One region of the Pararhizobium qamdonense genome, then DNA from elsewhere that is predicted to be linked to it. Evidence: predicted binding sites of a transcription regulator. Region 1 holds the regulator's gene; the other holds the start of a gene.

Region 1 (15,334 bases):
ATGTGAACCGTATGCGCATCGCGCTCGCGAAGGAAATGGTCGTCGGATCGCGTCTCGATATGGAGAGCATCGCCGAACGGTCGGGATTTGCCTCGACCCGTCAGTTCCGCAGGGCCTGGGGCCGGCTGCATGACGCTCCGCCGGCGCGCATGCGCGCGGTTTCCGGTTCTGGAGGCGGCCAGCAAAGAAGTGGCCACCGCGCGGATGAATTGGGCATGGCGACGCCGGAACCCTAACTGTTTCCGCGCATCGAGTCGATGTCTCGCGAGAGTTCTCGCAGGAACCGCGATCGCCTCCTCGCAATCAATCAAGACGATTGCGGGATTAGAGCGCTATAGCGTAGACGTAGTGCTCATCATCGTCAGGCGCAGCCCGCCATGAACGCCGCTTATATATTTGATTTCATATCACAATCATTGCTGGATGACCGGCGCATCCACCCTTCCCCAAGCCGTCTTTCGCGACATAAAGCCTGCGAAAGGCAGCAACACCTCTATTCCGGATGTTCACAACAACCAGCGTGGCAAGAACCCGTCACCGGATCAGATGACGGGTTCTCGATGCCGTGCAAATGCAGATCGTTAAAAAAATCCCCAATACGTAGACCCAATAGGCAGAATTGAAAACGGCTTCGAAAATATGCTGTTCCGGTCTTCGCCAAGGTAACAGCCCAATTAAATTAGCTTTGCCTAATTTAATTGTCCATTCACCATTGTGCTAGGGATGAAAACTGCCGTGATGACGGAGCATGGCGGCCGGATCGTAAAACCGAAGTGGTCACTACGCTCCGCTTAAACCGCCCTCGTCCAAAGGCCGTATCCCGCGCGCCTTATGTCGGAATTGTCTCGTTTGGCGCCGGCGGCTACAAAAAAGCGTTGGCCTTGAACGCCATAGGGGCATGGCATTTTTGTTTATAGTGTCGTGCCATGCCCCGCCCAAGCCATGCTGACACTTAAGCTACCCTCTTCAACGTCCAAACTCTTGGTCCAACCTCTTAAGGAAACATAGCTGGCAATACCGTGCGGATTTTCTATGCCTATATTGCGATCTGCGCTGTTTTGAGTGGCCTTGCTCTCTGGACCCTCTTTTTGCTCGTCTCGCCGCCACAGCAGGCCGTGCGGCCGACCCCCGGATTTTCCAACGCGGATACAACCGGCAAGCCCTACAAGGGCGCACGAAGATCCTGCGCGATCGGCGGCATCTGTCCGTAAGGGTTTTGTACATTTTTCGCACACCGGCGCGTGTTTCGGCCTTATCAATGTGACAATAAAACCGCCTGATCCATCAGCGCTACGCGACGCGTCGAGCCGGCTTTGCTGCTCGATATTCGACCCTTCATCCGCTCAGACTGTTCAAGTGCGCGTGAAGTCGCCTGCTCAAACCAATTTTAACAATCTGTTCCAGACCGTTAGGCCCGCTTCGGACGCATCGGCGATAGTGCATGACCATCGGACTTAAATAGGCTTAGGCATATTTCACCACCTTCCGAAATATGCTATGTTGCCCTCCTACGCATTGAGTACCCACCCAGCAGTGAAACGCCCCCTGGCCAGCGTCTTTTGGCGTCTGTTCATCAGTTGAACTCAAGTGCTGCAAAGCGCGGTGAAGGAGAATGCCATGCATTACAGCGTGCAGTTTTTCACCTGGACCCCAAAACAGGGCGTCCATCAGGTCGGATCGACGATCGAAATCGATGCCATCAACCCCAAGCTCGCGGCCGTATCGCTGTTGGGACTAAGATTGGATGAGACCGGAACGGCCAAAAAACTCGCTGTGCGGGTCTGGACGGCACCGGATGATAGCAAAGCCGATTGCGCCTGTTTCTACTATCATTAACGGTGTACCGCTTGCATAAAAGCCAAAGGACAGAGTTATCAGCGATAGAGATTGCAAAGAATCCTGCTGAAAAATTGTCAGCTTAGGCGGCGATAAGGTGCCCGCACTGCTGACTGACTTTGGCTTCCCTTAAAAATGGTTTCAGCACATTCAGGGAAACGTCGAGTGGGCCGGCCGTCGATTGACTATCGAGCTGATGCGATTGCGACTCGTTCTGGCTTCATCGTAGGGATAAGCCCAAAAAACCCCGAAAAGCGAACAGACAAGCAGCCAACTGAAACCGCTCCGCCATTTTCTTGAAGCAATGACTGCAGTCACAAAGCCGCAAATGATCCAGATAATGATGCGTCCCATGAATACACCCTACCACACCCTATGAGAGCATATTGACACGATGTTCGCGTCGGCCAAGCCTATGAGGCAGGGTGTTTAAGCTGTTTGTGGAGAAGGGTAGCGAGATAATCCCGGCGCACATAAAGCAAATCGATTGCTAAGCAAGCTCACGAAATCCTCGTGCCGCTGACACCACGACGGTATTTTCAATCTGGGAAAATTTGGAGGCCTCGCCCGGAATTGAACCGGGGTGCAAGGATTTGCAGTCTTCAGTTTTGAGGTCTGGCTGTCTGATAATCCGATAGTAAGAGCGTCGTGGGAATTTCCCACTGCGTCCGGATTTGTGACGCAGTCAGCCCGCAGATTTGAAAAATGCATCTACCCAGATGCCGATCCCTGTGACGACAATGGTGAGCCCAACCGCAATCGCAGAGATCATCGTCCACCTTGCCGTCGAGACAGTGGCATCAGCAGCTTTCACAGTTGCACTTGCCGCCGCGATTTGCGCTTCAGCGGCTGTTTTCTCAAACTTGAAAACACGTCGCCGGATTTCGAGGTCGCGATCGTACGATCTTTGGGAGCCGGGTTGCTCCCCGCCGTGTTCAAACAACTGATCTTCAGAAACGGTAGACCAATCCATGTGATTTATCCCTCCTCGCGCGTCATTCCTCAGTTTTCATGGGTGTTCTGAACTTCCGAGAAGACCTATTCCGTCGTGCCGGCCAATCGGTGTTTTGATAGTCTGCAAAGCCCCTACCCCACGTAGAGAAATCATAATCTCCGTGCGGGACAGTCCCGAACCAGAATGCGTGCTCGGAAGCCTCCTGCGCCCAAGTCAGGATGGTGGCCACATCAATCTCAAGTGCGCTACGCTTGCCACGGCGATGCATTTGGACAACGAGCGAGCGATCTCCCACCATAATCGGGTTATGTAAGAGACGGTTGCGGACTTCGATGCTGTCCTGCACAAGCGGTATACGTTGCAAGAGCTTTTCCCGCCATTCGTCAGCCACCGACGTTTCGGGAAGTTGTAGCAGAAGACTTAGAATTTGAAGGTCTCTGCCGATGCTGCTCTCATATAAAATAGCAAGACCCATTTCCGATGTGAGCGGTAGAATCCGAATAATCGCATCCTGAATGGAATGCTCGAGGTGAGCACTGGCCTGGGCAAAACGACCTAGTGCAGAAGCCAAAGCGGGATTGGTGTCAGTGGCTGAAAAAACTTTCATTCGCTGCCTCCGCCTGGCACTCGCGCTTTCGCATCATTCCTCATGAGCTTACGCTGAAGATGCACTCCGCAATACGTGTTGTACCCTTTATCCCCTTGAATCCCGATGACCTTCGATTCGCATGTTGCATGGAGGCGCGGTCATCAGATTGAAACCCTTGAAAATTACGGGAAGTGCCTTGCAACATGGAGCGACAAGAAAATAAAGGGTGCCGTTGTCGGCACCCTGTATCATATTGAAATATGGAAAATTTGGAGGCCTCGCCCGGAATTGAACCGGGGTGCAAGGATTTGCAGTCCTCTGCGTCACCACTCCGCCACGAGGCCTCGTCAGCTCAAATCATCGAACTGTGGCGGCGGTTTAGAATGATCCCAAACAAATCGCAAGAGGATATTTCTGAAAAACGTCCGTGTTAATTTGCCAACGGACGTTCCCGAGCCAGTCTTCCACAGTCTGAAGCTGCGCACGTCCCTGCCCCATATCCTGGATCAGACCGTTGCGCACCTGCCATTTATGATCGGGCAATGCCAGCCGTTGGGATTGCCGCGTTTCCATCAAAAAACGATCGACGATGCAATCAATGATACCGGCGGATCAATCCGACCAGTTTCCCCTGAATCTTGACCCGGTCCGGCCCGAAGATGCGCGTCTCATACGCAGGATTGGCGGCTTCCAGCGCAATCGAAGCGCCCTTCCGGCGAAACCGCTTCAGCGTCGCTTCCTCGTCATCGACAAGCGCAACGATGATCTCGCCTGGGCTGGCGCTATTGGTATTGCGGATGATGACCGTGTCGCCATCCAGAATGCCGGCCTCGATCATCGAATCGCCGCGCACTTCAAGCGCATAGTGCTCGCCGGCACCGACCATTTCGAGAGGCACGGAAATATCATGAGTGTTATTCTGGATCGCGGAGATCGGCACGCCGGCCGCGATCCTGCCCATGACGGGAATGGAGACGGTGTCACTATTGGCTGCGGTCTTGACGGGTGCCGGAGGCGGCGCCGGCTGTGCGCCCAGGCTTCCCTGGATGACGCTGGGCGAAAAGCCGCGCTTGGGCTGCAGGCTGGTGGAATAGGCTTCCGGCAGCTTGATCACCTCAAGCGCTCTTGCCCGGTTGGGCAGGCGCCGGATGAAGCCGCGCTCTTCAAGTGCTGTAATCAACCGGTGGATGCCGGATTTCGACGCAAGGTCCAGTGCATCCTTCATTTCGTCAAAGGACGGCGGTACCCCCGATTCCTTCATTCTTTCGTGAATGAACAGAAGCAGTTCCTGTTGCTTGCGGGTCAGCATGAACGATCACTCCAGAATCGAGAAACAAATCAAGAACGAACACTATCTGTTCCATATGTGTTCCGCAAGTGCTTAAAATTCATTGAACGATTTCAAGGATGGAAGGCGATTTCGCAGGCCGGCTGTGGTGTGTCATGAGGCCGACTCGGTAAAATTGCGATCACGCGCATGCGTTTCGCGGATTGAGCGATTTTTTTGCGCGTGAGGTGCGCAACTGCAAATAGGAGTTGCCTGTCAAAAACGGTGCACTGACCGACGGAGGTCTCTCGCATCAAGCCGGTGCGCTTTGATCGTCAGCGCCTCGTCCTAGTTGGACGGCTGCCATTTGCGCGCCCACCAGACCGAAAGCTTACGCCGCCGGCGCCGCACGAAGGCGAGATCGTGGGACAGCACCAGCAAACCTAGAGGCACCATCCAGAACCCAAGGATAGGAAGGAATCCCAAAATGCCGCCAAAGATCAGAGCGACGCCGATGGTGATGCGCAACAAACGCGATTGCGGCAGCCGCATCCGCCATGAGCCGATAATCAGTTCATGGGTCCGGGCATCGATGCCGAATTTTTTCGTTTTTTGCGAGCCTGCCATTCATTTCACCTGTCTCAGAGTCAATTGCGCGCCCATCATAGCGCAATCCATTAGCGTCAAGGGGTTGGCTTGCGCACCATCTGGAAAGCGGTGCTCCCTTCAGATGGGAAGTTCTCCACAGTCTGACAAGATTGTGCGTTTTTTTTGAAAAACCGCTTGGCAAATCGGAAAAGCATTTGTATTAGCAGCCTCACTTCTGCAGCACACACCGCCGCAGATGATCCCTGGTAGCTCAGCGGTAGAGCATTCGACTGTTAATCGACAGGTCGCCGGTTCGAATCCGGCCCGGGGAGCCAAATTCATAAAGCCTTCGCAGCGATGCGAAGGCTTTTCGATTCAAGGCCAATCAGAAAGAGGTTTTGCCGCGTGGCGTGTCGGTTCAGGTTGGTCGGCGTACGGACGCCTCCCTGTCAGCAGCTATCGTCATTCCGCAGCCAAGCCCGACTGGTAGATCGACAGGTTGGCGAAGGCAGCGCTCAGAAGCGGCGTCGCAATCTGCGCCTCGCGGGCGCGCCGCACGAGATCGCCGACGATCTGCTCGGCTTCGATCCGCTTTGCCTGCTTCAGGTCGCGGTACATGGACGATGTCTGCGTCGATCCCTGCCGCGTGAGCTGGTCCCTGGCCGCAGCCACAAACGCATCGCTTGGCGCGGTCCCAACTGCGCGAACGGTCGCGACGGCCTCGTCGAGCAGGCTTGCGGCAAACTCAGCACCTCCGGGTGCTGCGGCGATATCACCGACAGCCCCGCGCATCAGGCAATTGATCGCCCCAAGCGAAGCCAGAAGAATCCACTTCTCCCACATTTCCCGTTCGATCGAGGACGACAGGCGCGCGTCGAAGCCCGCCCCTTTCATGAACGCGTCAATGGCCGCCATCCGGTCCGTTAGCGCCCCATCGCGCTCGCCATAAAACAGGTCATGGAACGGCGCCAGGTGAGCGATACGTCCCTCCTGGTCCAGCACCGTCGCAATCTTGCAGACGCATCCCGCCAGACGTTCCGCGCCAAACCGCGCGGAAAGCACATCCATGTGCTTCATGCCGTTCAAAACCGGCAAAATCAACGTGTTCGGTCCCACCGCCGGCGCAAAGTCCTCCACTGTCGCCGCCAGCGAGAACGCCTTGACCGCGAGCAGAACGATATCAAACGGTGCCGAAATCTCCCCTGCCGTGAGCAGCTGAGGCTTGATCGAGAGGTCCCCGGCCGGGCTGACGATCTGAAGGCCGGTCCTTCGCAACTGTTCGGCACGAGCAGGCCGGACGAGGAAGGTCACATCCTTGCCGGCCGCAGCCAACCTGCCCCCGAAATATCCGCCGGTCGAACCGGCTCCCACCACGAGCATGCGCATTGGCTCTGTCCTTATCGCCAGGGGTTGTGTTTACGGTTTCATGATACAACCTCTGTATCTTTATCCACAGGGTTTAAAAATACAACCGTGAACGCACGGTGATTTTCGAAAGGCGGATGCGAGATGCGGAGAAAGAGTTTTGGACATGCGCGTTGCCCCGTCGCCCGGTCTCTGGATACGGTCGGCGATTGGTGGACGCTGCTGCTCGTTCGCGATGCATTACGGGGCGCTTGCCGCTTCAGCGATTTTCAACAGAGCCTCGGCCTGGCGAAGAACGTCCTGAGCACACGGCTTCGAAAGCTGGTCGACGACGGCATCATGCGGCTGGAGCCATCGCGTTTGCGGCCCGACCGCAATGAATACCACCTGACAGACAAGGGCCGCCGGCTGCTGGTCGTGATCCTGGCGCTGCGTCAATGGGGACAAGAGCAGCTCTTTCAGGATGGCGAGGAGATGTCCGAGATGATCGACACGGTCACCGGTGCTCCGCCACAGCCCCTTCGTGTCCTCGCTGAGGACGGCCGCGCGCTCGTTCCCGAAGATATGTCCCTGCGAGTTGCCATAAGGTGAGCGCCAAACTCTCCGGGGAGACAGTTTACAAAGACCTTGCTAAGCGGCGAGGCCTGGGCTCGGCAGCGCTGCTTGCCAGACGCGACTTTTTGAAAATCCTGTTGTATAGGGTGCAAACCTAACCAGGAGCAGACAATGCCGCCGATCGAGTTGCTGATTGCCTTCATCGCGACCACCGCAGTCTTTGCCTATATTCCGGGGCCGGCGATGCTCTACGCTGCGGCACAAACCATTGCGCGCGGCCGCTGGTCGGGACTGATGGCGGCGCTCGGTATCCATATTGGCGGCTATGCCCATGTTCTTGCCGCAGCAGCGGGTCTTTCCATCCTGTTTCACGCCGTGCCGGCGCTGTATCTCATCGTGAAACTGGCCGGTGCTGCCTATCTTGTCTGGCTCGGTATCTCGCTGTTTTGCGCCAAGGTGGAGGGCGACGACGCCCTGCCCGGCATCGAGCCGAAATCGGGCCGCCGGGCATTTTTCGAGAGCGTCACGGTCGAGGTTCTCAATCCGAAAACCGCGATTTTCTTCGTGGCCTTCCTGCCGCAATTCGTCGATCCCTCCGCTGTCTTTCCGGTCTGGTTGCAGCTCGCAATCCTCGGAGCGATCGTCAACCTGATCTTTTCATCCGCCGATCTCGTCTGCGTCTTCCTTGCGGGGGCGGTGATGACACGGCTGCGGCGCTCGAGCGGCGCCCAGCGTCTGCTGCAGCGCGCCGGCGGTACCATGCTTATTGGCCTAGGCACGCATCTGGCACTCCAGAAGAGCTGATGCGGCAGAAGTTTGTTTTGAGGCGAGTGCGAGCAGCCTTTATCACGCTTCATTGGTGATCGCGTGCTGCGGCAGCGATGCCGGCATTTCCCGCAAAACAATGAAATAAATAGCTTTCTTCGCGAAACCTTTGATCCGCCGCATCCGTATCTGCGTAAGTAAAGACGTTGGATACGAAGCGCGGATAGTGATGAAAAACAACGGTAATTCCTCAGGCACTCCGATTATCGTCTGGTTTCGCAAGGACCTGCGGCTCGGCGATAACCATGCCTTGCATGCCGCTGCGCAGACCGGTCGCGATATCATTCCCGTTTATATCCGCGAACCGGCAGACAGTGAAAATGGGCCACTGGGTGCCGCGCAGGGCTGGTGGCTGCATCATTCTCTGAAAAGCCTTGAGGCGGATCTGGATAGCATCGGCAGCCGGCTCGTTCTGCGCAGCGGCAAACCTGATACGGCGCTCGCTGACCTGATTAATGAGACTGGTGCTTCGGACATCTATTGGAACCGCCGCTACGATCCGAAGGGGATCGCGGTCGATACGCCCCTGAAAGACCAGCTGTCTGATCAGGGCGTTACGGTGAAAAGCTTCGCCGGACAGCTTCTGCACGAGCCGCTGCGATTGAAGACGGGATCGGGAACGCCATACAAAGTCTACACCCCGTTCTGGCGGGCGCTCGAGGCAGCGGGAGAGCCGGACCATCCTCTCGACCGGCCGGAAAAGCTGGCAGCACCGGATCGGTGGCCCGCAAGCAATGATCTCGCCAGCTGGAAACTTCTGCCGCAAAAGCCGGATTGGGCAAAGAGTTTTTCCGAAGTCTGGACCCCTGGGGAAGCGGCAGCGCTGGAACGGCTGGAGGCCTTCGTCGATGATGGGATGTCCGGCTACAAGACCCGGCGCGACCTGCCGTCGGTCGATGGTACGTCCGGCCTCTCGCCCTATCTCGCCATGGGGGAAATTTCCCCTGCCCGCATCTGGCATGCGACGCGCAACCTGCACAATGTTCCCGCTGACGACGTGATCACCTTTCGCAAGGAACTCGCCTGGCGCGATTTTTCCTATCATCTGCTCTTTCATAACCCCGATCTGCCGCGCGAAAATCTCAACCGGAAATATGATGCCTTCGCCTGGTCGGGAACGTCGGATGCCTTTGATCGATGGACAAAGGGCGAGACCGGTTATCCCGTCGTCGATGCCGGGATGCGGCAGCTCTGGCGGCACGGCACGATGCACAATCGCGTCCGGATGATTGCGGCGTCCTTCCTGATCAAGGATCTTTTGATCGACTGGCGGCGCGGCGAAGCCTGGTTTCGCGACACGCTGGTGGATGCGGACCCGGCCTCCAATGCGGCAAGCTGGCAGTGGGTCGCGGGAAGCGGTGCCGATGCCTCGCCGTTTTTCCGGGTCTTCAATCCGATCCTGCAGGGCGAAAAGTTCGATCCCGACGGCATCTACGTCAAAACCTTCGTGCCGGAACTGCAGGACCTGCCTGCAAAATTCGTACACCGTCCGTTCGAGGCGCCCGAAGCGGTTTTGAAGACCGCCGGTGTGACGCTTGGACAAACCTATCCCCAGCCTCTCGTGGACCACGCAAAGGCGCGCGATCGCGCTCTTGCTGCCTATAACAAGATCAAGGACGCAGCATGAACGCCCCCTTTTCCCATGGTCCCCACCATTCTCCCGGCCGCCGTCTGTCGATCGCCGTGATCGGCTCCGGCGTTTCCGGCAGCTCCGCCGCATGGGCGCTCAATCCCGTCCATGATGTCACGCTTTACGAGAAGGACGAGCGGGCGGGCGGGCACACGGCCACGGTTGATATCGACTATGACGGTACGCCGCTGTCGGTCGATACCGGCTTCATCGTCTATAACGAGGCCAATTATCCCAATCTCACGGCCTTGTTTGCCGAGCTGGACGTGACGACGCACAAGAGCGACATGAGCTTTTCCGTCTCGCTGGATCATGGCCGGCTGGAATGGAGCGGCGACAATCTGGCAACCGTGTTTGCCCAGAAGCGCAATCTTGTCCGCCCGTCCTTTCTAATGATGCTGCGCGAAATCCTGCGCTTCAACCGCATTTGCCTGGAAGACCGCAGTGCCGGCCTGCTTCAGGCGATGTCGATCGGCGATTATCTCAACTGGCGCGGTTTTTCACCCGGTTTCACCAACAATTATCTTGCGCCGATGGCGGCGGCGATCTGGTCGTCGCCGACAGCGAAGATGCTGGAATTTCCGGCCGAAAATTTCATCCAGTTCTTCGACAACCATCGCCTGATCTATTCCAAGCCGCATCCTTGGCGCACGGTAACCGGCGGCAGCCGCAACTATCTGCACAAGCTTCTGCAGCCGCTGGGTGACCGCGTCCATCTCGGCTGCGGCGTGCGCTCGCTGCGGCGGGAAGACGGCCGGGTCATCATCACCGACACGCAGGGTGCAACGAAAGTCTTCGACAAGGTGATCATCGCCGCCCACAGCAACCAGGCGCTGGCGATGCTATCGGATCCGACACCAGCAGAGCGCGCGCTTCTGTCGGCAGTGCCCTATCATGCCAATCGCGTCATTCTCCACCGGGACACGGCATTGATGCCGAAACGCCCGAAGGTCTGGGCATCGTGGAACTATCTGCGCTCGACCAAACCCTGCGGATCGCAGGGTGTTGCCGTCAGCTACTGGATGAACCGCCTTCAGGGGATCGCGCCGCAGCACCCGCTGTTCGTCACCCTCAATCCGGAGCGTGAGCCGGCTGCGGACAAGGTCTTTGCCGAATTCTCCTATGATCATCCGCAGTTCGACGCCCGCTCGATGGCTGCCCAGCGCGATCTGAAATCCATTCAAGGCGACAACAACACCTTCTTTGCCGGTGCCTGGACAGGGTACGGTTTCCATGAGGACGGCCTGTCATCCGGCCTTGCCGCAGCCGAAGCCCTTGGCGGCATCATTCCATGGCGTGAGCAGGTTTCCTCAATCTTCAAGGAGGCGGCGGAGTAAATGCGTCCCGGCTCGCACATGGCAAAGAACGGAGCGCCACCCGCGCAAGCGGCGGTGCTCTTTTCCGGCCAGGTCATGCACCAGCGGATGAAGCCTGTCGGTCACAGGTTCAGCTATGACGTGTTTTCGCTGATGGTCGATCTCGACCGGCTGGACGAAGCGGACCGCTTGAGCGCAGTCTTTTCGGTCAACCGCCGCAATCTTCTCTCGTTCCATGAAAAGGACCATACCCGCAAGGATGGCCTTTCGCTGCGCAGCTATATCGACGATCTCCTGGCGCAGAATGGCCTGGCGGTGCGGCCGGCGCGTGTGCTTCTGGTGTGCTACCCGCGCATCCTCGGCCTCGTCTTCAATCCTCTCTCTGTCTACTATGCCTATGCGGACGATGGCACGCTGAGTGCCATGGTCTATGAGGTCCGCAACACGTTCGGCGAGCGCCATACCTATGTCTGCCCGATCGGACCCGGCGACGTTTCGGATGCCGGCATCCGCCAGCAATGCGACAAGCTGTTTCATGTCTCGCCGTTCATTCCGATGGCCATGCGCTATCAGTTTCGCATGCTCCCGCCCGGAGAGGAGATCCGCTGGCGTATTCTGGAAACCGACACCGAAGGGCCCTTGCTGGCGGCCACCTTTTCGGGTGTGCAGGTGCCGTTGAAAACAGGCAAGATTTTGCGTCTTGTTGCACGCATCCCGCATCTTACACTCAAGATCGTTGCAGGGATTCACTGGGAGGCGTTGAAGCTCTGGATCAAAGGCGTCCGCTATATCCCGCGGCCGCAAGCGCCCGAACCGACGAGCGCCTGGAAGCAGGGCCGAAGGACAAGCCATGGTTTTTCTCATGAATCCCAGGTTGGCGGTCCGGCGGAATGAGGTTATTTTGTGTCAAGAGCAATGATTGCGGAGGATCTGTCGAATGAGCCCAGCAGGCACCGGTTATTGTGACCCGAAGGACGGCGAGCGTCTTTCAGCTGAGAATTTATCACGCATTGTCAAAGGATTACCCGCAAAAGCTCAGATGGTGCTGCGCGGACTTGTGCATATGCAGGCGGGATGTCTGAAGCTGACATTGCCGGATAGCCGCACGGTGGTGATCAAAGGCAAGGCGCAGGGTCCCGTCGCGTCCATTACCTTGCACAACTGGAATTTACCACAGCGCGCGCTGACCGGCGGCACGATCGCCGTTGCTGAAAGCTATATGGACGGCGACTGGGATAGCCCGGATGTCGGGGCGTTTCTCGAACTCTTTCTCGTCAATACAGATGTCGGCCGTAATTTTTCCAATGGCGCGCGCGGCGTGCTGCGGCTTGTCGAAAAATTCCGCCACTGGATGAATGCCAACACGAAATCCGGATCGAAAAAGAACATTTCCGCCCATTACGATCTCGGCAACGCCTTCTACAAGGAATGGCTCGATCCGACGATGACCTATTCCTCCGCGCTCTATTCCACGGGTGCCAACGACCTGCAATCGGCCCAGCGCGCCAAATATAAGGCGCTGGCCGATGCCGCCGGCATCAAGGCCGGCCATCATGTGCTGGAGATCGGCTGCGGCTGGGGTGGGTTTGCCGAATATGCGGCCAGCGAAATCGGCTGCAAGGTGACGGGGCTGACGATCAGCCGCGAACAGCTGGCCTTCGCCAACGAGCGCATGAAAAACGCTGGTCTTTCCGATAAGGTCGATATCAAATTCCAGGATTATCGCGACGAGACGGGCGTATATGACCGGATCGTCTCCATCGAAATGTTCGAGGCCGTCGGCGAAAAATACTGGCCTGCTTATTTTTCGCAGTTGCAACGCTGCCTGAAGCCGGGTGGCAAGGCTGCCTTGCAGATCATCACCATCAAGCCGGAAGCTTACGAGGAATACCGCGCAAATCCCGATTTCATCCAGAAATACGTCTTTCCCGGCGGCATGCTGCCGACCCGCGAACATCTGATCGAACTCGGACGCAAGGTGGGTTTGAAGATCAGCGGCGATTTCGGCTTCGGGCTCGATTATGCCCGCACACTTGCCGAATGGCGCGAACGCTTCTGGAGCGTCTGGGACAAAGTCGAACCGCTCGGCTTCGATATCCGCTTCAAGCGGCTCTGGGAGTTCTACCTGTTCTATTGCGAAGCCGGTTTCAGGGCAAAGAACATCGACGTCCGACAGATCGTGTATGAATAATCCCGCAACCGGCGGCGGCGCCGGAACGCCGGTCAGCCGCCGGATGCTGTTTGCCTATGCCCTGCCCGCAGCGCCGCTCGCAGCGCTGGGCCTTCCGCTTTATTCTCTCGTTCCAACCTATTATAGCGAAACGCTGGGCCTGCCGATTGCCTCGGTCGGCTGGGCGCTTTTGCTGGTGCGCCTGTTCGATGCGATAACCGATCCATTGGCGGGCTATGCGGCCGACCGGATCAATCCGAGCTTCGGCCGCCGCCGGCTGCTTTTCCTGATATCCTTGCCTGTTGCCGCGCTCTCGGCGCTCATGCTCTATTGGCCTGCGGACGGCGCAGGAATTGCGTGGCTGACGGTGTGGGGCATGCTGACATCGCTGGGTTTCACGCTCGCCGTCGTGCCCTATTCCGCCTGGGGCGCCGAACTCGTCTCCGATTATCATGGCCGCACGCGGCTGACCTCGGCGCGGGAAGGCTTGACGCTCGCTGGCACTCTCATTGCGATCGTGCTTCCCTTCGCCATCGGGTTTAAACAGCGCGGATTTTCCGGCCTCGCGGTCCTTGGCATCACGGTCGCGGTGACGCTTCTCGCTTTCGGCGGTCTGACCATATGGATCGTTCCGGAACCCGCCAACCTGACGCGAAAGCCCCTGCCGCTGCGGCAGGCGCTTTCCTATCTCGGCCGCAACCGGCCGTTCCTGCGGCTGATTGCTGCCTTCTTTCTGAACGGTCTTGCTAACGGCATTCCGGCGACTTTGTTTCTCTATTTTGTCTCGGCACGGCTGCAACTGCCGGATATGCGCGGACCGCTGCTGTTTCTCTATTTCCTGAGCGCCGTCGCGGGCATCCCGCTTGCCGCGCTGATGGCGCGAAGGCTCGGCAAGCACCGGGCATGGGCAATCGCCATGATCGCCGCCTGCGTGATCTTTTCTGCCGCACCGCTGCTACCAGCGGGCGCACTTGTGTCCTTCGCGCTAATCTGTGCCCTCACCGGGCTACTGCTCGGTCTCGATCTGACACTCCCGGCATCGATCCAGGCTGACGTCATTGACGCCGATACCGCAGAGTCAGGCGATCAGCGCAGTGGCTTTTATTTCGCGGCCTGGGGACTTGCGACAAAGCTGTCGCTGGCGGTAGGCGTCGGCATCGTCTTTCCGCTGCTCAGCGTTTTCGGCTTTGATCCGGCTCCTGCGGCACAGAATACCGAAACCGCGCTGTTTGCGTTGGCCGCGATCTATGCCTGGGTTCCCATTGCGCTCAAACTCGCAGCGATCGCCCTGATGTGGAATTTTCCGCTGGACGAGGCGGCGCAGAAGACCCTGCAATCACGCATCCGCCAATGAGTGCGGCTGCGACCATCACACCGCCTGCGGATCCCGCTCCAGGATCTCGACGGGAGGAGCGCCTGTGACCAGCGGCCGCGTCCTCCATCCCGTGGCCCGGTTGACCAGCCAGAAATACAGGCCGTAGGGCAAGAGGTTGATGAGTTTCATCACATAGGTGAAACGCTTGGGAAAGGTAATCTCGAAGCCGCTGGATTTCAGGCCGTCCGCAATCCGGTCGGCAGCCACTTCGGCGCTGACAAGGGCCGGCATCGGGAACTCGTTCTTTGCCGTCGCGTCCGTTTCGACAAAGCCGGGATTGATGATCTGCAGGCGGACGCCGACCTTATCGAGATCGAACTTCAGGCTTTCCGCCATGTTGATCAACGCCGCCTTGGTCGCACCATAGGCCGCACTGGTCGGCAGGCCACCATAGCCGGTCACGGAAGAGACGATGGCGATCTGGCCATGCCCCCTCGCCTTCATATGCCGCACGGCCGGCAGCAGACAGTTGACGGTTCCATGCAGATTGACGGCGAACGTCTTTTCAAAATCCTCCCGATGCAGGTCCTCGCCGTGAACAGCCACATAGACGCCGGCATTCAAGACGGCGAGCGCCATAGGCCCGTGCTCATACTCGATCGCAGCCAGAATCCGTTCCATGTCCCGCGGATCGGTGACATCGCCATCAAGCACGATGATCTTGCCGGGACCAGGAGATTCATGCTGCAGCTTGACCAATTTTTCATGATCGCGCGCGGTAACGACCACATTGAAACCGTCCTTGACCAGCCGCAGCGCCAGGGCGCGGCCGATGCCGGAACTTGCTCCCGTGACCCAGGCCAGACCCATCTCGGGGTGTGCGACAAAATCGGTCATGGGATTTCCTTTCGCTGCTTCATTGC
Region 2 (15,334 bases), on a different replicon from region 1:
GAATATTCGTCTGAAGAACCCGGGTCTTGCTTATTTTCCGGATGGTTTGCGCAATTGCGGCCGAATCTAGGACGTTGGCGGGCATTGCGAGACTGATGAAACCAGCCCACGGTTACATCGATTGCCCGCTCGCGATCCGAACCGCTCCTTTGCATACTCGAGAATATCAGACGTTCCGGTCAATCGCTTCCTCAACAGTGACGACAGCCAATACAGTCCCCAGGTCGTCGCTTATATCAATGCCCAAATATGTTGTTCGTCGACCGGTGGCTAACTGGTCTGCTACCATTTCGAACAGACTTGCCCTAGCATCTACCGTCGCAGCCTCGAGGTTTTGAAAGGGTATACCGTCGTCGTCGGCCTCAACTCCCAGGGACGTCCTGACATGGAAATGAAATCTCGGCATGAAGCTATCTCCACTCAGTTAGAGCCACTGTAGGCACAGGGCAGGTAGCTAAAAACAAGACGACAGACTAGCGAGGTGGAGAGGCAGCCTAAGAGAACGCCATTCAAGCTACAATTATAGCTCGTGACATTTGTTCCTGCCCGGCTACGATAAACTTTTGTGGAGACATGCGGTGATCGAGTCTTTGATTGCGAATCTTCGGGCGCGTGACGTGGTATCGTCTCACGAGGCGCAACTTCTGTCGTCAATCATCGTGCGCCAGCGTTGGATCGCCGCCGATGAGGACCTGGTGAAGGAGGGCTCACGGCCGACCTACAGCATCCTCCTCGTTGATGGCATTGCCGCGCGATACAAATTTGTCGAAGACGGAAAAAGACAGATCACGGCACTGCATGTGTCCGGGGACTTCGTCGATCTTCACGCCTTTCCCCTAAAGGAAATGGACCATGGCGTCGTGGCACTGTCGCACTGCCATGTTGCCTTGGCCGATCACAGCGACCTGAAGAAAATCACCGAAACAGAACCACATTTGGCGCGGCTGCTTTGGCTGTTGACGGTTATCGACGGGGCGATCCACAGAGAATGGATCGTGGCGATGGGACGGCGCTCGAAGAAGTCGCATATGGCTCACCTTTTTTGTGAGCTGTTGCTGAGGCTCGAGGTGGTTGGCAAGGTTGAAAACTCCAGCTTTTCGTTTCCACTGACGCAACTCGAAATGGCCGACGTTTTAGGAATATCGCTGGTCCATCTAAACAAGACTTTGCAGCTTTTGCGCGACGAGAAAGTGTTGCAATGGACAAAGCAGACAATCACTGTACTCGATCTTGAAAGGCTAAAATCGATCGGGGAGTTCGAGCCCGGGTACCTAAACTTACGGGTAGAACCACGATAGTCGCATCGTCCATTGTCGGTGTCGAACGCTGGTAGCCGCGTCGCACTGGTTGCTCGCGCCCTTTTTTAAGTCGGTCCTGTGCGAACGGGCTACAGCCACGATCGTCGGGACAATGATTCGACGGTATGGAACCATTTTCCCAATGCTTGGTTCTGGCGGCGAGGGTCGCGGTGCGTGTCAATCGGACGCGGCGGGGATGACGAACACGGGGATTTTTCCAATTTCTTCCCGTGGCCAACGAAACGGCATTCGAGTGTCCAACCCGTCCGGCCGCGCCCTCAGCATCCTCTCGTAGAAAGTTTTCCATGATTGATCCCCCACGCCAACAGCCGGGCCATCCCGAGCGGAAATTTGAATTGCATCAGGCCGTGGACTACGTGGTTCAATTACTCGTGGAGGAAGCACATGTGTCGGATGGCAACGGATAGAATTCCTCACAGCAGTGATGGACGCGGCGAACCCGCGAATCTCTGCCATGGAAGAAGAGGTAGAGATCGAGGAGAGCGAACCAGCGATCCTTACCGAAGGCAATTCGAGACCGTAAGCGATTTGCCGGAGCCGACGATTTATTACTGCGTCGAACATATGGGTTCAAAATGACCAACATTGCTATCATCGGCTCCGGGCCGACTGGAATTTACACTTTAAAGGGGCTGATGGAGAGCAATACACCGCTATCTGTAACCGTCTACGAAGCCAATGCCGATCCGGGGAAGGGAACTCCATATCACCCCCGCGCCAACGATCGGGCAATGCTCGCAAACATCGCAAGTATCGAGTTACCACCCGTGTGCGAGAGCCTGGCGAACTGGCTTCGGCGCAAGAACCCGGCCGAACTCGCGATGCTAGGCGTTCCAGTCGAGACCATCGGCGAACGGGAGTTTTATCCGCGGGTCGTTCTTGGGGAGTATTTCGAGGCGCAATTCAACGGCCTTTTGGCGAAGGCGGTGTCGCGCGGGCATGTCGTTCACGTCAAGGCAAGTCACAGGGTCGTGGATATTCAGCTCAGAGAACGCGACATTGATGTCGCGGTCGAGAGTGCTGACGGCACAACCGAGCGCAACGCATTCGACCATGTCGTGATGGCGACGGGTCATGACTGGCCGGAGAAAACCGAGACGAAACCGGGATTCTTTGTTTCTCCGTGGCCAGCCAAAAATCTTGACACGATCGGAGATGTCTCGGTCGGCGTACTCGGAACGTCTTTGAGCGGTATAGACGCTGTCGTGTCGGTCGCCACGTCCCACGGGTCGTTCCTGCTCGATGACTCGGGAACGATGCAGTTTCACTCGGGTTCCGGCCCCGACTTCCACCTGACGATGATGTCGAGGAAAGGCCTTCTTCCTGAAGCTGACTTCTACTGCCCCATCCCCTACGAACCGCTCGCGATATTTACGGAGGCGGCCGTGGATCGCCTGGTGGAAACGGTTCCCTACAGGCTACTCGACGAGATGTTCGAACTCTTCCGTGCCCAGCTGTTCGCCAGCGACCCGGCCTATGCCGAGAGCATCGGGCTCGGCATGCTGACAGTCGAGACCGTGGCCGACGCATACTTCGCGGAACGGGAGACTTACGACCCGTTTACCTGGGCCGCACTCAACCTTGGAGAAGCCAAGGCCAATAAGGCGACGCGCAACACTGTTGCCTGGCGATACGCGATACTGTCCATGCACGAGACCGTGCTAAGGGCCGTCCCGCATTTCAACGACGTCGATCTGAAACGCTTTCACAAGCATTTCAAGACGCTATTCGTCGACGACTATGCGACCGTGCCGCACCAGTCGATCGAAAGGCTTCTGGCGCTCCATCGGGCTGGGCGGCTGTCGGTTCTCAAACTTGGACCGGACTACAAGCTCGACCACGACACCGTCGAACGGGGAGCCGTGATTGAGATCGGAGATAAGCGGCACGCTTTCACGGCATTCATCGACGCGACGGGTCAGCACGCCGTTTCCGCATGGGATGTCCCATTTCCAAGTCTGATAGAGCAGGGTGTCGTGCGCGAAGCGCGGACGGTGAAAGCATCCACCGCACTCGCCGCCAACGACGACACGGCCACTGTCGCGACGGGCGGCATCGATCTCGACAGCCAGTTCCGGCCAAAGTTCGAAAAGCCGCTCAGTCACAATCTCTACTGTGTGTCGATACCGTTCCTTCTTCACAAACTGCCCTTTGTCCAGGGAATTACGAGTGCCGAGGAACTCGGGAGCCTTGTGGCGAAGGCCATCTTGGAGGATGCCGCAAGCACCGAGTTCGGTCTCGACGTTGTGCGGAAGGTGGTCGCCTGATCCTTCTGCTCAGTGGAAGCGGAACAATAGCTTCGACGACTGGTTGTGCTCACGCCTCCAACCAAAGGAACATGCATATGTTCATGAGAGTCGACCAGCTGCAGGCTTCCCTGCCAGCTCCAAATCGTGCAGACCCCAACGCAGCCGCCGCCCTGCAGGAACTCCTCGGCGGAAAGTACGGCGAGATGTCCACTCTCGGGAACTACATGTTCCAGAGTTTCAACTTTCGGTCCAAGGAAAAGCTGAAGCCATTCTATTCCTTGGTTGCCAGCATCACCGCCGAGGAACTCGGCCACGTAGAGCTTGTCAGCGCGGGCGTTGCTATGCTCAACAACGGTCCTGACAAGAAGGACGGAGACATGGGCGACGGCGGGGATATCTCCGACGCGCCCTGGGAAGGGATGAAGGATATCCGGCTAGCTGCGGCATTCCTGTCCGGCGCGGGCGGGGCGCAACCCGTCAATAGTAACGGGGTGTCGTGGAACAATGACTTCATCACGACGACGGGCAATGTCGTCATCGACCTGCTGCACAACTTCCATCTCGAATGCGGCGCGCGTCTTCACAAACTCCGTGTCTACGAAACTCTTTCCGATCCGACGGGTCGCGAGGTCTGCGGATATCTACTCGTGCGCGGCTCTGTACATGCGCATGCCTATGCTCTGGCGCTCGAGAAAATCACTGGCGTCGACGTGAGGAAGTTTCTGCCGACACCAAACATTCCGCTCGACAAGATTCCGGAATGCCAGAAATACCTGGATGAGGGCTCCCACCGCAGGCTCTACACGTTCAGCCCGAACGACTACAAGGAGATGTCGGGTATCTGGGGCAACGGCGAGGTAGCATTGCCGACCGACCCGCCAGGCGAACTGGAAGTCGTAGACGGCATGCCGGAAGGCGGAAAAATCGAGCAGCTTGTCGGCGTTCCGTCGGCGTTCACGCCGGACTACGCGCCGGAAGAGATGTTCGAGATAGCAGAAAAACTTTACAAGGCGTCGAGATAATCCGAGCTTCGGGGGCTTTGGTCCCCGAAGCCCTTCTCAACAGGAGCGGCGCGGGGTCCAGTGCGTCTCCGCACGCGGACAGGGGAGCGATCAGGATATAGCCACACGCCTGATGACGGGTATCTTCTTGAATGTCACGGGCCGCAAGCAGGCTGAAGAAGGACACGAGCTCTTGGCAGGAGAAATGAGCCACAGGGTGAAGAATCTGCTCGCCATCGCTACGGAATTTACTCAGTTGACATCGCGGTCTTCGAGTTCGATCGCGGATATGACCACCCAGCTCACTCAGCGACTGACAGCTTCCTAACGATCTCACGACCTCAGAGGCGGTCATTACAAGGAAAACGCAACACCTGCCAAATGACCCGCCCGTTCCACGAATAGGCGTTATCCCACGAAGTAAGTCTTTTCAGACGCTTTAAGCTATGTGACCAACCAGTCGCCGGTTCGACTCATATCAAGGCGCCTGGGATTGATGAGGCGGGCCAGTGGTTCGAAATCAAATCGTGTTGGGGGCAGATGACGGCGGTGAGTTATTCCGGCATTGTCCTTTCCCATGTTCCGCCAGTCCACGCTCTCCCCCTTTGTGTATTTGTCTCCGGCTCTTCATCAGGATGAGCTGGCAGCTAGCCCACTTGCAACCAATGGCATGAAGCTTCTCCGCCATGTCGAGCAAAACAGCGGCATTCCGCTGACGCAATCCATGGGCGCGTTTCATAGGAAATGTGTCGAATGGGCCGCGCATGAATTCCAGTGGCCAGGATACGAACCGGAAATTCTCTATTCGGTGAATAAGGTTCTCAACGAACTGGATTTCCCCCCGCTCTCCATCCTGCATTGCGCGCTGCAGGACCTTCGTATCATCCGCCACTACAAGGGCCGGGCCATTCTAACAAAACGCGGCAGGTCGATCCTCGGCAATCACGGGGAGCTTCAGGCTGTTCTCGCCGAATGGATGCTGGCGGCTCCGCTGCAGGAGAGCCTGTCCCCTGAGGCTGCCGCCCTGTTCTGGGATCTTAGGCATATGCTGGGCATCGTCTCGACCCGGTTGGGCGACTGGGTGACGCTTGGCGATTATACCGAATGGGCACTCCCGGCGGAGATTTTCCCGGCGAGGGGACCGCTCGGCCCCCGACACGAGGCAGGCTGGTTCATCGCACATAATCTCGTTCGCCCGCTGACCTGGTTGGGCGTACTGGAAAACTCGCCGCAGACCGTGCCAGCCATGTCGATGATGGACAGGCAATTTCGGAAAACGGTGTTGTTCGATAAGTTCTTCAGAATCGGCCTTCCGATCGAGATACAGGCGGTCGTACTCCACTAAATGAGCCCAAAGGACGGGGTCGCTGGGGCTATCGCGAGCGGGCGCTCTGACGCCCACGCCGGCGCACTTGCCGTCGTACAGATATTCAGCCCACAGCACGTTCTGCGGTTTGTAAATCACCGCGCGGTCCGATGCAGCACCCGGAATCTATAGCGCCAACCAGCGCTGTGCGGTGGATGCGACAATCTGTTTTATCGCGGTACGTCTTGGGATCTCTTTGCTGTCAATTTTGATCATGGAGCTAAGGGGGCGGCACTGGAATGTGAGAGGCGGCCCCGCGCGCCGGGGGCTGTCGATCCCGATTTCCGGCGTTGCCGTCGCTATGCTAAATCTCCGGCGGCAACCCTTTTAACCGGTCTTGCGGGAGGCGAACGGCTTTCGCACCTCCTGCTACAGCTGGTATGCCTTTTCCTGTTTTAGACGCTTCCGCGAAACGACCCAGAGCTCCCACCGCGTGAAACTGCGCGGTTGTAAACCTTGCTCGCCGAGTTGGCTGAAATCGCCCCCCGCCAACACGGTTGATCTGCCGATCGTGCCGTGTTTTGAAGGTGGCAAATTGGCAGCGGGGCTTTGACAACAGAAATGGCAGAACAGTTTGACATGTTTTCGGAGCAGGCTGCGCGCGATCCGATGGTCACGCGTGGCGCCACCAAATCCGCCAAACCGGACAGGCATGCCATCCCCATGAGTGAAGCGGACATGGTCCGTCATCTGTCGGAGACAGGCCGCTATCGGATCCTGCAGAAACTGGTGCCGCGCGCAATCTCACCGTTCCCGCGTCCGGAGTACCGCCTCAAGGGCATCATTCTCGACACAGAGACCACGGGCCTGAATGCTCGCAAGGATGAGATCATCGAGATTGGCGTGATCGCTTTCACCTTCGATGCGACCGGAAGCATCGGTGACGTGACCGGCATCTACGGTGGACTTCAGCAGCCAAGCGTTTCGGTTCCCACAGAAATCACTAGGCTTACCGGGATCACCGACGAAATGGTCGCCGGACAATCGATCGATGTGACTGCTTTGCGGGCGCTGATAGAACCGGCGGATCTGGTGATCGCCCATAATGCCGGTTTCGACCGGCCATTCTGCGAGGCATTCTCTCATCTATTTTCCGGCAAGGCCTGGGCCTGCTCGAACTCCGAGATCGATTGGGCTTCGCGTGGATATGAAGGCACCAAGCTCGGCTACCTCATTGGGCAGGCAGGCTACTTCCATGAAGGTCATCGGGCGGTCGATGATTGTTTCGCGCTATTAGAGGTTCTCGCTCGGGAAGTCGATGGATCGGCTTCCACCGCTTTCGCGGAACTCTATCAAGCAAGCCAGAGATCGCGTGTCCGGATCTTTGCGGAGAACAGCCCCTTCGACATGAAGGACCATCTGAAGGCGCGAGGCTATCGCTGGTCCGACGGAAGCGACGGCCGTCCCAAATCCTGGTGGATCGAGGTTGGCGAAGAAGCGCTCGATGTTGAGCTCCGCTATCTCAGGGCCGAAATCTACCGCTATCCAGACGCCGATCCTCCCATCAAACACCTGACCGCCTTCGACCGCTTCCGGGCCTGATGCAATCCTATTGATGCATCTCCGAAGCGACCCATGCTTTGAGCGCATGGCCGACCTGAGACCTTGTGCCTTATCGACGGGCGGGCAACGGCCTATATTCTAATCATCGAAACGACGTTGGAACTAAAGCATGGTTGCTGGCGTCAAGAGAACTCACGAAAGGGGATCACCATGAACGTAGCACGCTCTTTCAATAACTGGCGCAAGTATCGTCAGACCGTTACCGAACTCGGCCGCATGAGTTCGCGCGAATTGCAAGACCTCGGCATCGATCGCGCCGACATCCACAGCGTTGCCCGCCAGTCGGTGGCTCGCTAAGCGGCTTTTCCTGCCCATCCTGTATGACAGTACGCCCGCTGATGACGCGGGCGTTTTTGTGTCTGACCGCCGCGAGGCGCCGCGCTGGAGATCGCTCTCATCAGAACTACGTCGTGCATTCTACGCATAGCTGCACTGCAGCAAAGTCTATTTAATGTGCTGTGTGAATGAGTATCTTGGTTTCCATCGAAGCGATGCACCTCCTCCCGCAGAGCTTCGATTTCAGACGGCCCACTCCTCCTCCCAAGGGACGTCTGTCGGAACAGCGGCACTCCTCCTCCCAGCCGTTGTTCGGCTCTTTTCGGAAAGCCTGCCGCACCTCCTCCCGCGGCAGGCTTTTCGTTTTCAGGGCCGTCGCATTAGAGCCCGAGAGCGAGTTGCGGTTCTTGCCCGCTCACTTCCGTGTTGAGCGATGACAGGGTGATCCCGAGGAGCCGCACCGGACGTTTGAACGGGAACACCGAGGCGAGCAGGGTCTCAGCATTCTCCAGGACCATGTCGATGTCTGACATGGATCCCGACACGGTCCTGCTGCGGGTCGCCTGACTGAAATCCGAATATTTGATTTTGACGGTGATCGTCTTTCCCGTGATGTCGTGCGCCTCGCAATACCGCCAGACCTTCTCGGCCAACCGGCCGCAACTCGGCTTTGGCCAGATCGAAATCGTCGATGTCCTCAACGAAGGTGTCTTCCGCGCCGACGGACTTCCGGATGCGATCAGGTCTAACCTGCCGTTCGTCGATCCCGCGGGCAATGCCGTAGAAATACGGACCGGACTTGCCGAAATTCTGCTGAAGGAACGCGAGGGACTTCGACTTGAGATCAAGCCCCGTCTCTATGCCATGCCGTTTCATTCGCTCGGCCGTGGCCGGCCCCACGCCATGGAATTTCTTGACGGGGAGGGCCTCGACAAAACCCGGGCCGTTCTTTGGCGTAATGACCGCCTGGCCATTCGGCTTGTTCAGATCGCTCGCCATTTTGGCCAGGAACTTGTTGTAGGAGATGCCAGCCGACGCATTGAGGCCCGTGACCGCCTTGATTTTCGCACGGATCTCAAGCGCAATCTCGGTGGCGATCTCCATGCCCTTCAGGTTTTCGGTGACGTCGAGATAGGCTTCGTCCAGCGACAGTGGCTCGATCAGCGGCGTGTATTCGGCAAAAATCTCGCGGATCTGCTGCGAGACCTGCCGATAGACGTCGAAGCGCGGCGGCACAAAAATCAGATCCGGGCATTTGCGCTTGGCGGTGACCGATGGCATGGCCGAATGCACGCCGAAGACACGGGCCTCGTAACTCGCGGCCGCCACAACGCCACGTGCCGCGGATCCACCGACGGCCAGTGGCAGGCCACGCAGCTCCGGGTTGTCACGTTGCTCGACCGAGGCATAAAAGGCATCCATATCGACATGGATGATTTTGCGCACGGGTTGCACGCTCCCCATGACGTCAGTTCCCAAAGAATAAGCCGGCATTTGGTAAACCGCCATTTGACTGCCCTGGTCGTGCTCTGTGCTTTCAAAGCAGCAGACCTTCCTCGTCCGGCTTCGGTTTGGCCTGTGGCGGCACGATCACAAGCATGTTGCCCGGGAGCGGACGCTGTAGGTGGCGGGCTTCATCCCACGGTGCTGTCAACCAGGTCTCGACTTCTTCAGGCGTGGTCAGGATGGAGGGCATTGCCTTTTGATGGATAGGCGAGACGATCTCGTTGGGCGAGGTCGTCAAAAATCCGAACAGCTCGTATTCCTGCTCGCCATCCCTGACTTTGCGCACGCCCTTCCAGGGCGTCCAGAAGCCCGCGAAAAACATCAGCGGCCGGTCTTCGTTGCCGGCGAACCAGGCGTTCGGCACACGCCCGCCTTCGACCTTGCTGGCCGGGTCGGGCTCGGCAAAGGAGGTGAACGGGACTACGCAGCGGCTGGTGGGTCCAAGCCAGCGGCGCCAGTGCGGCGACGCCACATTGCGGATATTGGTGACGCCGGGATCGTAGTTCTTCACATAGGCAGGCGGTGACGGCATGCCCCATGTTGCCCGTGCAATCTCCCGCTGACCGTCCTCTGCGATGCGGACAATCGGCGCTTGATAGCCCGGGTAAACGTCGAAGCTCGCTTCGTTCCAGCCAGCGCGATCCCGGAAGGCTTTCGTGAACTGCAGAACCGCGTCACGGGTGGTGGTCACATTGTAGAGATTGCACATCAGATCCTCTCCCTATTTCCACATGGCCCGCATGCGCGCGCCGACATCGATGCGGATCTGCTGGGCGCTTCGCTCAGATGCAGTTGCTGAAACCTTCGGCCAGGTCGTCGTCTCGAAGAATTGGAGCAGGGTTGCCGGGACGAACCGCGTCCTCGCTGCATAAACGTGCCGATCCCCTTGAACGTTCTGCCCATGGGTAAAAAACCGCTGCGGCGTGATCAGGGCCAGTTGATCCCTGGCGCGTGTCATGGCGACATAAAGCAGCCGACGCTCTTCCTCGAGTTCCTGGCTGGTGCCGGTTCCAAGATCCGACGGTATACAGCCGTCGACAACATTGAGCATGAAGACCGCACGCCATTCCTGGCCCTTGGCCGAATGAATGGTCGACAAGATCAGATAATCCTCGTCGAGCAGCGGCACCCCCGCCTGGTCGCTGGTGGCATCTGGCGGATCAAGTGTCAGTTCGGTCAGGAAGCGCTCGCGCGAGGGGTATCCACTGGCGATCTGTTCGAGCTGCAACAGGTCGGCCTTGCGGGTGTCGGCATTCTCATGGATGCGGTCGAGATGCGGCTCATACCAAAGGCGTGCCTGCCCAATATCCAAAGGCCAGCCATCTTCGGCCTTGCGCAGGTTTGCGAGCAACTGGACGAAGGAAGTCCAGTCTTCGCCGGTCTTGGGCGGAGGCGGGATTTCGGCAAGGGCCAGCAAAGGTTCAGGGTCGGCCGCGATCGTCTCGAGAATGTTGCCGGCCGTCTTCGGCCCGATGCCCGGCAGCATCTGCAGCAGCCGGAAGCCTGCGACACGGTCGCGTGGGTTCTGCGCGAACCGCAGCACCGCCAGCATGTCCTTCACATGGGCACTGTCGAGAAATTTCAGGCCACCAAATTTGACGAATGGAATGTTGCGGCGGGTGAGTTCAACTTCGAGCGGACCGCTATGACTGGATGTGCGAAACAGCACGGCCTGGTTCTTCAGCGTCATGCCAGTCTCGCGATTGGCAAGCACCTGGTCGACAATGAAGTTCGCCTGTTCCGTCTCGTCCTTGACGGTGACGAGCTTCGGTCGATCCAGCGATTGCCGCTCGGTCCACAGGTTCTTGGTGAAGCGCTCGCGCGCCAGATCGATGACGCCATTGGCCGCAGCCAGGATCGGCTGTGTCGAGCGGTAGTTGCGATCAAGCGTGATTATGTCGGCGGCTGGGCTGAAGGAAGACGGGAAATCAAGAATGTTGCGAACCGTCGCTGCCCGGAACGAATAGATCGACTGGGCATCGTCGCCGACCACGGTCAGGCCACGACCGCCCGGTTTGAGCGCCATCAGCACCGAGGACTGCAGCTTATTGGTATCCTGGTATTCGTCGACCATGACATGGTCGAAGCGATTGCCGATATCGTCGGCAAGATCGGGGTCGCTGACCATCTGCGCCCAATACAGCAGCAGATCGTCGTAATCGAGCACGTTCTGAACCTGCTTGGCCTCGACATAAGTTGCGAACAATTGCTTCAGCTGTTCTTCCCAACTGCCCACCCATGGATAGTGCTGGCGAAGAATGTCGTTCAGCGGCGTCTGCGAATTGACCGCGCGCGAATAGATCGACAGGCACGTGCCCTTGGTTGGAAAGCGGTTTTCAGTCTTGGACAATCCGAGCTCGTGGCGGGAAAGATTCATCAGGTCGGCGCTGTCTTCGCGGTCGTGGATGGTGAAATCCACGTTCAGCCCGATCTGCTCGGCATAGATCCGCAGCAACCGCGCGCCGATTCCATGGAACGTCCCGGACCAGGAAAGCGCGTCGGTGAGTACGCCGGAATTGGCGCCAAGCACCTGTTTGCAGATCCGCTCAACGCGGCGCGACATTTCGGAGGCGGCACGCCGTGAAAACGTCATTAGCAGAATGCGCCGAGGATCGGCGCCATTGACGACCAGATGGGCGACCCGGTGCGCCAAAGTGTTGGTCTTGCCGGATCCGGCGCCCGCGATGATCAGCAGCGGTCCCGCGACCTGTCCGTCCGCCAGCCCAATACCGTGTTCCACAGCCTGCCGCTGCTGCTCGTTCAGTTTTTCAAGATATGCGGCCATGAACGCTCGATTGACAGGTCGGGTCGGGACAACTCTTGCTCCGAACAAATACGGAACATACAATCGAGAAAGCAGGTTGGGAAGATGGCATTTGCAGAGTTAGGGGCGGGGCGCTCTCGCATCCCATAGCGATTCCTGCTGAGAACCGTCGAACACCCTTTGTATCGAATGCGAATCGAAACCAACGGCAAGCCAAAGCGTTGTGTACTGTGACCTCACCAAAGCGGAGACAGACCCATGGCCGACGACAGCACCACAACGATTAAAGCGACTTTCGATACCCGCGCAGCAGCTGATCTTGCGGTCGAGCACCTCGTTCAGCAGCACAGCATATCAAGGCCGGACATCTTCATCCAGTCAGCCACATCCCAAAACACGGCCGGAACGTCTCCATCCGGCGGGGATGCCTCCCATGAAGACGGTGCTCGCCGCGATGCGCCGCTTGGCGGAGAGATCGAAGTCTCTGCCGACTTCCAGCCAGATTGCCGCCGTTCAGCGCAGCCTGGGCGAGGCTGCAGCAATTCTGGTTTCCGGCCGCTGATGGTTCCGTCGCGGCATCACGCCGAACCCAGTATCGTTTGCGTATCAGGATAGCGAACCAATGGCAGACACTCTTTCGACTTACCGCGCCAAGCGCGATTTCAAGAAGACAGCCGAGCCGAGTGGTGAGGCTCATGTCAAGCCGTCGAACCGCCGGCGTTTCGTGATCCAGAAGCACGATGCGACGCGGCTGCACTATGATCTCCGGCTCGAACTCGACGGCGTATTCAAATCCTGGGCGGTGACCAAAGGTCCTTCGCTCGATCCACACGACAAGCGCCTGGCCGTCGAGGTCGAAGATCACCCGCTCGACTACGGCGACTTTGAAGGCACAATTCCGAAAGGTCAGTACGGCGGTGGCACTGTCATGCTGTGGGATCGCGGCTACTGGGAGCCGGAGGGAAATAAGACGCCCGAGGAGGCGCTCGCCAAGGGCGATTTCAAGTTCACCTTGGAGGGCGACCGGCTCCATGGCAGCTTCGTTCTCGTGCGCATGCGCCATGACCGCGATGGCGGCAAACGCACCAACTGGCTTCTGATCAAACATCGCGACGAGGCGGCCGTTCACGAGAATGGCGCAGCAATCCTCGATGACAACGACACATCGGTCGCATCGGGCCGGACGATGGACGCCATCGCTGCTGGCAAGGGGAAAAAACCTAAGCCGTTCATGCTGGAGGGTGGGGCGGTCGAAGCCGACGCTATCTGGGACAGCAATCATGGTCTTGCGGCTGAAGAGCGCAAAGCCGGGACAAAGACCGCAGTGAAAGCTAAAACGACGAAGAGAAAGCCGTCTGTTGCGCAACGTGCCAAATCCGAGATGCCCGACTTCATTGCGCCGCAGCTGTGCGACAACCTTTCGCGTCCACCGTCAGCGCGTGGCTGGATCCATGAGATCAAGTTCGACGGCTACCGAATCCAGATGCGCATCGAGGGAGGTGAGGTTACGCTCAAAACCCGCAAGGGCCTGGATTGGACGGCCAAATGGCCCGCCATCGTCAAGGCGGCTTCGGTACTTCCCGACTGCATGATCGACGGTGAAATCTGTGCGCTCGACGAACAGGGCGCACCGGACTTCGCAGCACTTCAGGCGGCGCTATCAGAGGGCAAGACAGGCGATCTCGTCTATTTCGCTTTCGATTTGCTGTTCGTTGGAGGTGAAGACCTGCGGGAGCTGCCGCTCACCGAGCGCAAGGAACGGCTGCAAGCCCTCCTATCGGATGGCGGCGAGGACGCTCGTCTGCGCTTCGTCGAACATTTCGAGACGGGTGGCGACGCTGTGCTGAAATCAGCCTGCCGCCTGTCTCTCGAGGGCATTGTCTCCAAGCAGGCTGATGCACCCTACCGGTCGGGCCGGACCGATACCTGGGCAAAGTCAAAATGCCGCGCCGGCCATGAAGTGGTGATCGGTGCCTATGCCAAGACCAACGGCAAATTCCGCTCACTGCTTGTTGGCGTCAATCGTGGCGACCATTTCGTCTATGTCGGCCGGGTAGGCACGGGCTATGGTGCCAAGACCGTCGAATCTTTGCTCCCTAAGCTTCAGGAAATGGAAACGTCCAAATCGCCGTTCACCGGGATCGGCGCACCGAAGAAGACTGCGAATATTGTCTGGCTGAAGCCGGAGCTTGTCGCCGAAATCGAGTTCGCCGGCTGGACCGCCGATGGCCAGGTCCGGCAAGGCGCCTTCAAAGGCCTGCGCGAAGACAAGCCAGCGGCGGAGGTCGAGGCCGACGAACCGGCGTCTCCCTCGAAGGCGGATGTCCCTGATCCCGAGACCGACAGGCCACCGGCTAAGCGCTTGCGCAAAGGTGCAAAGGAAGAGGTCATGGGGGTGATGATCTCCAGCCCGGAAAAGGCGCTTTGGCCGGATGCCGGCGACGGGGAGCCGGTCACCAAGGTCGATCTGGCGCGCTACCACGAAGCGGTTGGCTCGTGGCTGATCGACCATATCAAGGGCCGACCCTGTTCGATCATTCGAACACCTGATGGTGTCGGTGGCGAGCAATTCTTTCAGCGCCATGCCATGCCAGGCACCTCGAACCTGTTGGAACTTGTGACCGTCTTCGGTGACAAGAAGCCCTATCTCCAGATCGATCGGGTCGAAGGTCTTGCGGCAATTGCACAGATCGGCGGCATCGAGTTGCATCCCTGGAATTGCGAACCTGGCCAGCCGGAAGTCCCCGGCCGTCTGGTCTTTGACCTTGATCCCGGCCCCGATGTGGAATTTGACACGGTCGTCGAGGCCGCACGCGAAATCCGCGATCGGCTGGAAGAGTTGGGGCTCGTCAGTTTCTGCAAGACAACGGGTGGCAAGGGCCTGCATGTCGTCACGCCTCTGGCTGTGCCGAAAGGCAAGAAGCTCAGCTGGGATGAGGCGAAGGGCTTTGCCCATGACGTCTGCCAGGAGATGGCACGCGACAATCCGGACCTGTATCTAATCAAGATGGCAAAGAACCAGCGCGAGGGTCGGATCTTTCTCGACTATCTGCGCAATGACCGCATGGCGACGGCCGTGGCGCCTTTATCGCCGCGGGCACGGCCGGGGGCGACCGTGTCCATGCCGCTCAATTGGACGCAGGTGAAGTCAGGCCTTGATCCCGCACGTTTTACCATCCGGACCGTGCCGGACCTCATCAAGAGGAGCACGGCCTGGCAAGACTACTGCGATGGTCAAAGACCGCTGGAGCTGGCGATTAAACGGCTGACTAAGGCGAAGAAGGCGGCTG

What was found. Region 1 encodes LexA, which represses DNA repair genes until DNA is damaged. Its sites were predicted from a motif close to TGTTCNNNNTGTGTTCNG; they were not measured.
Region 2: the regulator LexA is predicted to act here: its motif matches at 12,106-12,123, upstream of PYR65_RS25690 (ATP-dependent helicase).

What each region holds. Positions count from the first base shown of each region.
Region 1 covers NZ_CP119566.1:2,665,550-2,680,883, reverse strand. The annotation lists gene PYR65_RS12920 (GlxA family transcriptional regulator) at 1-236, shown strand, start outside; gene PYR65_RS12915 (hypothetical protein) at 1,618-1,836, shown strand; gene PYR65_RS12910 (hypothetical protein) at 2,522-2,809, opposite strand; gene PYR65_RS12905 (hypothetical protein) at 2,832-3,398, opposite strand; tRNA gene PYR65_RS12900 (tRNA-Cys) at 3,651-3,724, opposite strand; gene lexA (transcriptional repressor LexA) at 3,976-4,689, opposite strand; gene PYR65_RS12890 (hypothetical protein) at 4,996-5,274, opposite strand; tRNA gene PYR65_RS12885 (tRNA-Asn) at 5,496-5,570, shown strand; gene panE (2-dehydropantoate 2-reductase) at 5,698-6,621, opposite strand; gene PYR65_RS12875 (winged helix-turn-helix transcriptional regulator) at 6,745-7,191, shown strand; gene PYR65_RS12870 (LysE family translocator) at 7,327-7,959, shown strand; gene PYR65_RS12865 (hypothetical protein) at 8,002-8,160, opposite strand; gene PYR65_RS12860 (cryptochrome/photolyase family protein) at 8,150-9,607, shown strand; gene PYR65_RS12855 (NAD(P)/FAD-dependent oxidoreductase) at 9,604-10,947, shown strand; gene PYR65_RS12850 (DUF1365 domain-containing protein) at 10,966-11,820, shown strand; gene PYR65_RS12845 (SAM-dependent methyltransferase) at 11,864-13,117, shown strand; gene PYR65_RS12840 (MFS transporter) at 13,110-14,450, shown strand; gene PYR65_RS12835 (SDR family NAD(P)-dependent oxidoreductase) at 14,466-15,308, opposite strand.
Region 2 covers NZ_CP119568.1:58,828-74,161, forward strand. The annotation lists gene PYR65_RS25640 (DUF6894 family protein) at 167-406, opposite strand; gene PYR65_RS25645 (Crp/Fnr family transcriptional regulator) at 579-1,298, shown strand; gene PYR65_RS25650 (FAD/NAD(P)-binding protein) at 1,895-3,586, shown strand; gene PYR65_RS25655 (manganese catalase family protein) at 3,664-4,590, shown strand; partial or broken gene PYR65_RS25660 (HWE histidine kinase domain-containing protein) at 4,646-4,891, shown strand; gene PYR65_RS25665 (hypothetical protein) at 5,147-5,914, shown strand; gene PYR65_RS25670 (3'-5' exonuclease) at 6,497-7,477, shown strand; gene PYR65_RS25675 (DUF1127 domain-containing protein) at 7,649-7,795, shown strand; partial or broken gene dinB (DNA polymerase IV) at 8,155-9,238, opposite strand; gene PYR65_RS25685 (SOS response-associated peptidase) at 9,312-9,989, opposite strand; gene PYR65_RS25690 (ATP-dependent helicase) at 10,002-12,065, opposite strand; partial or broken gene PYR65_RS25695 (hypothetical protein) at 12,303-12,606, shown strand; gene ligD (DNA ligase D) at 12,667-15,334, shown strand, end outside.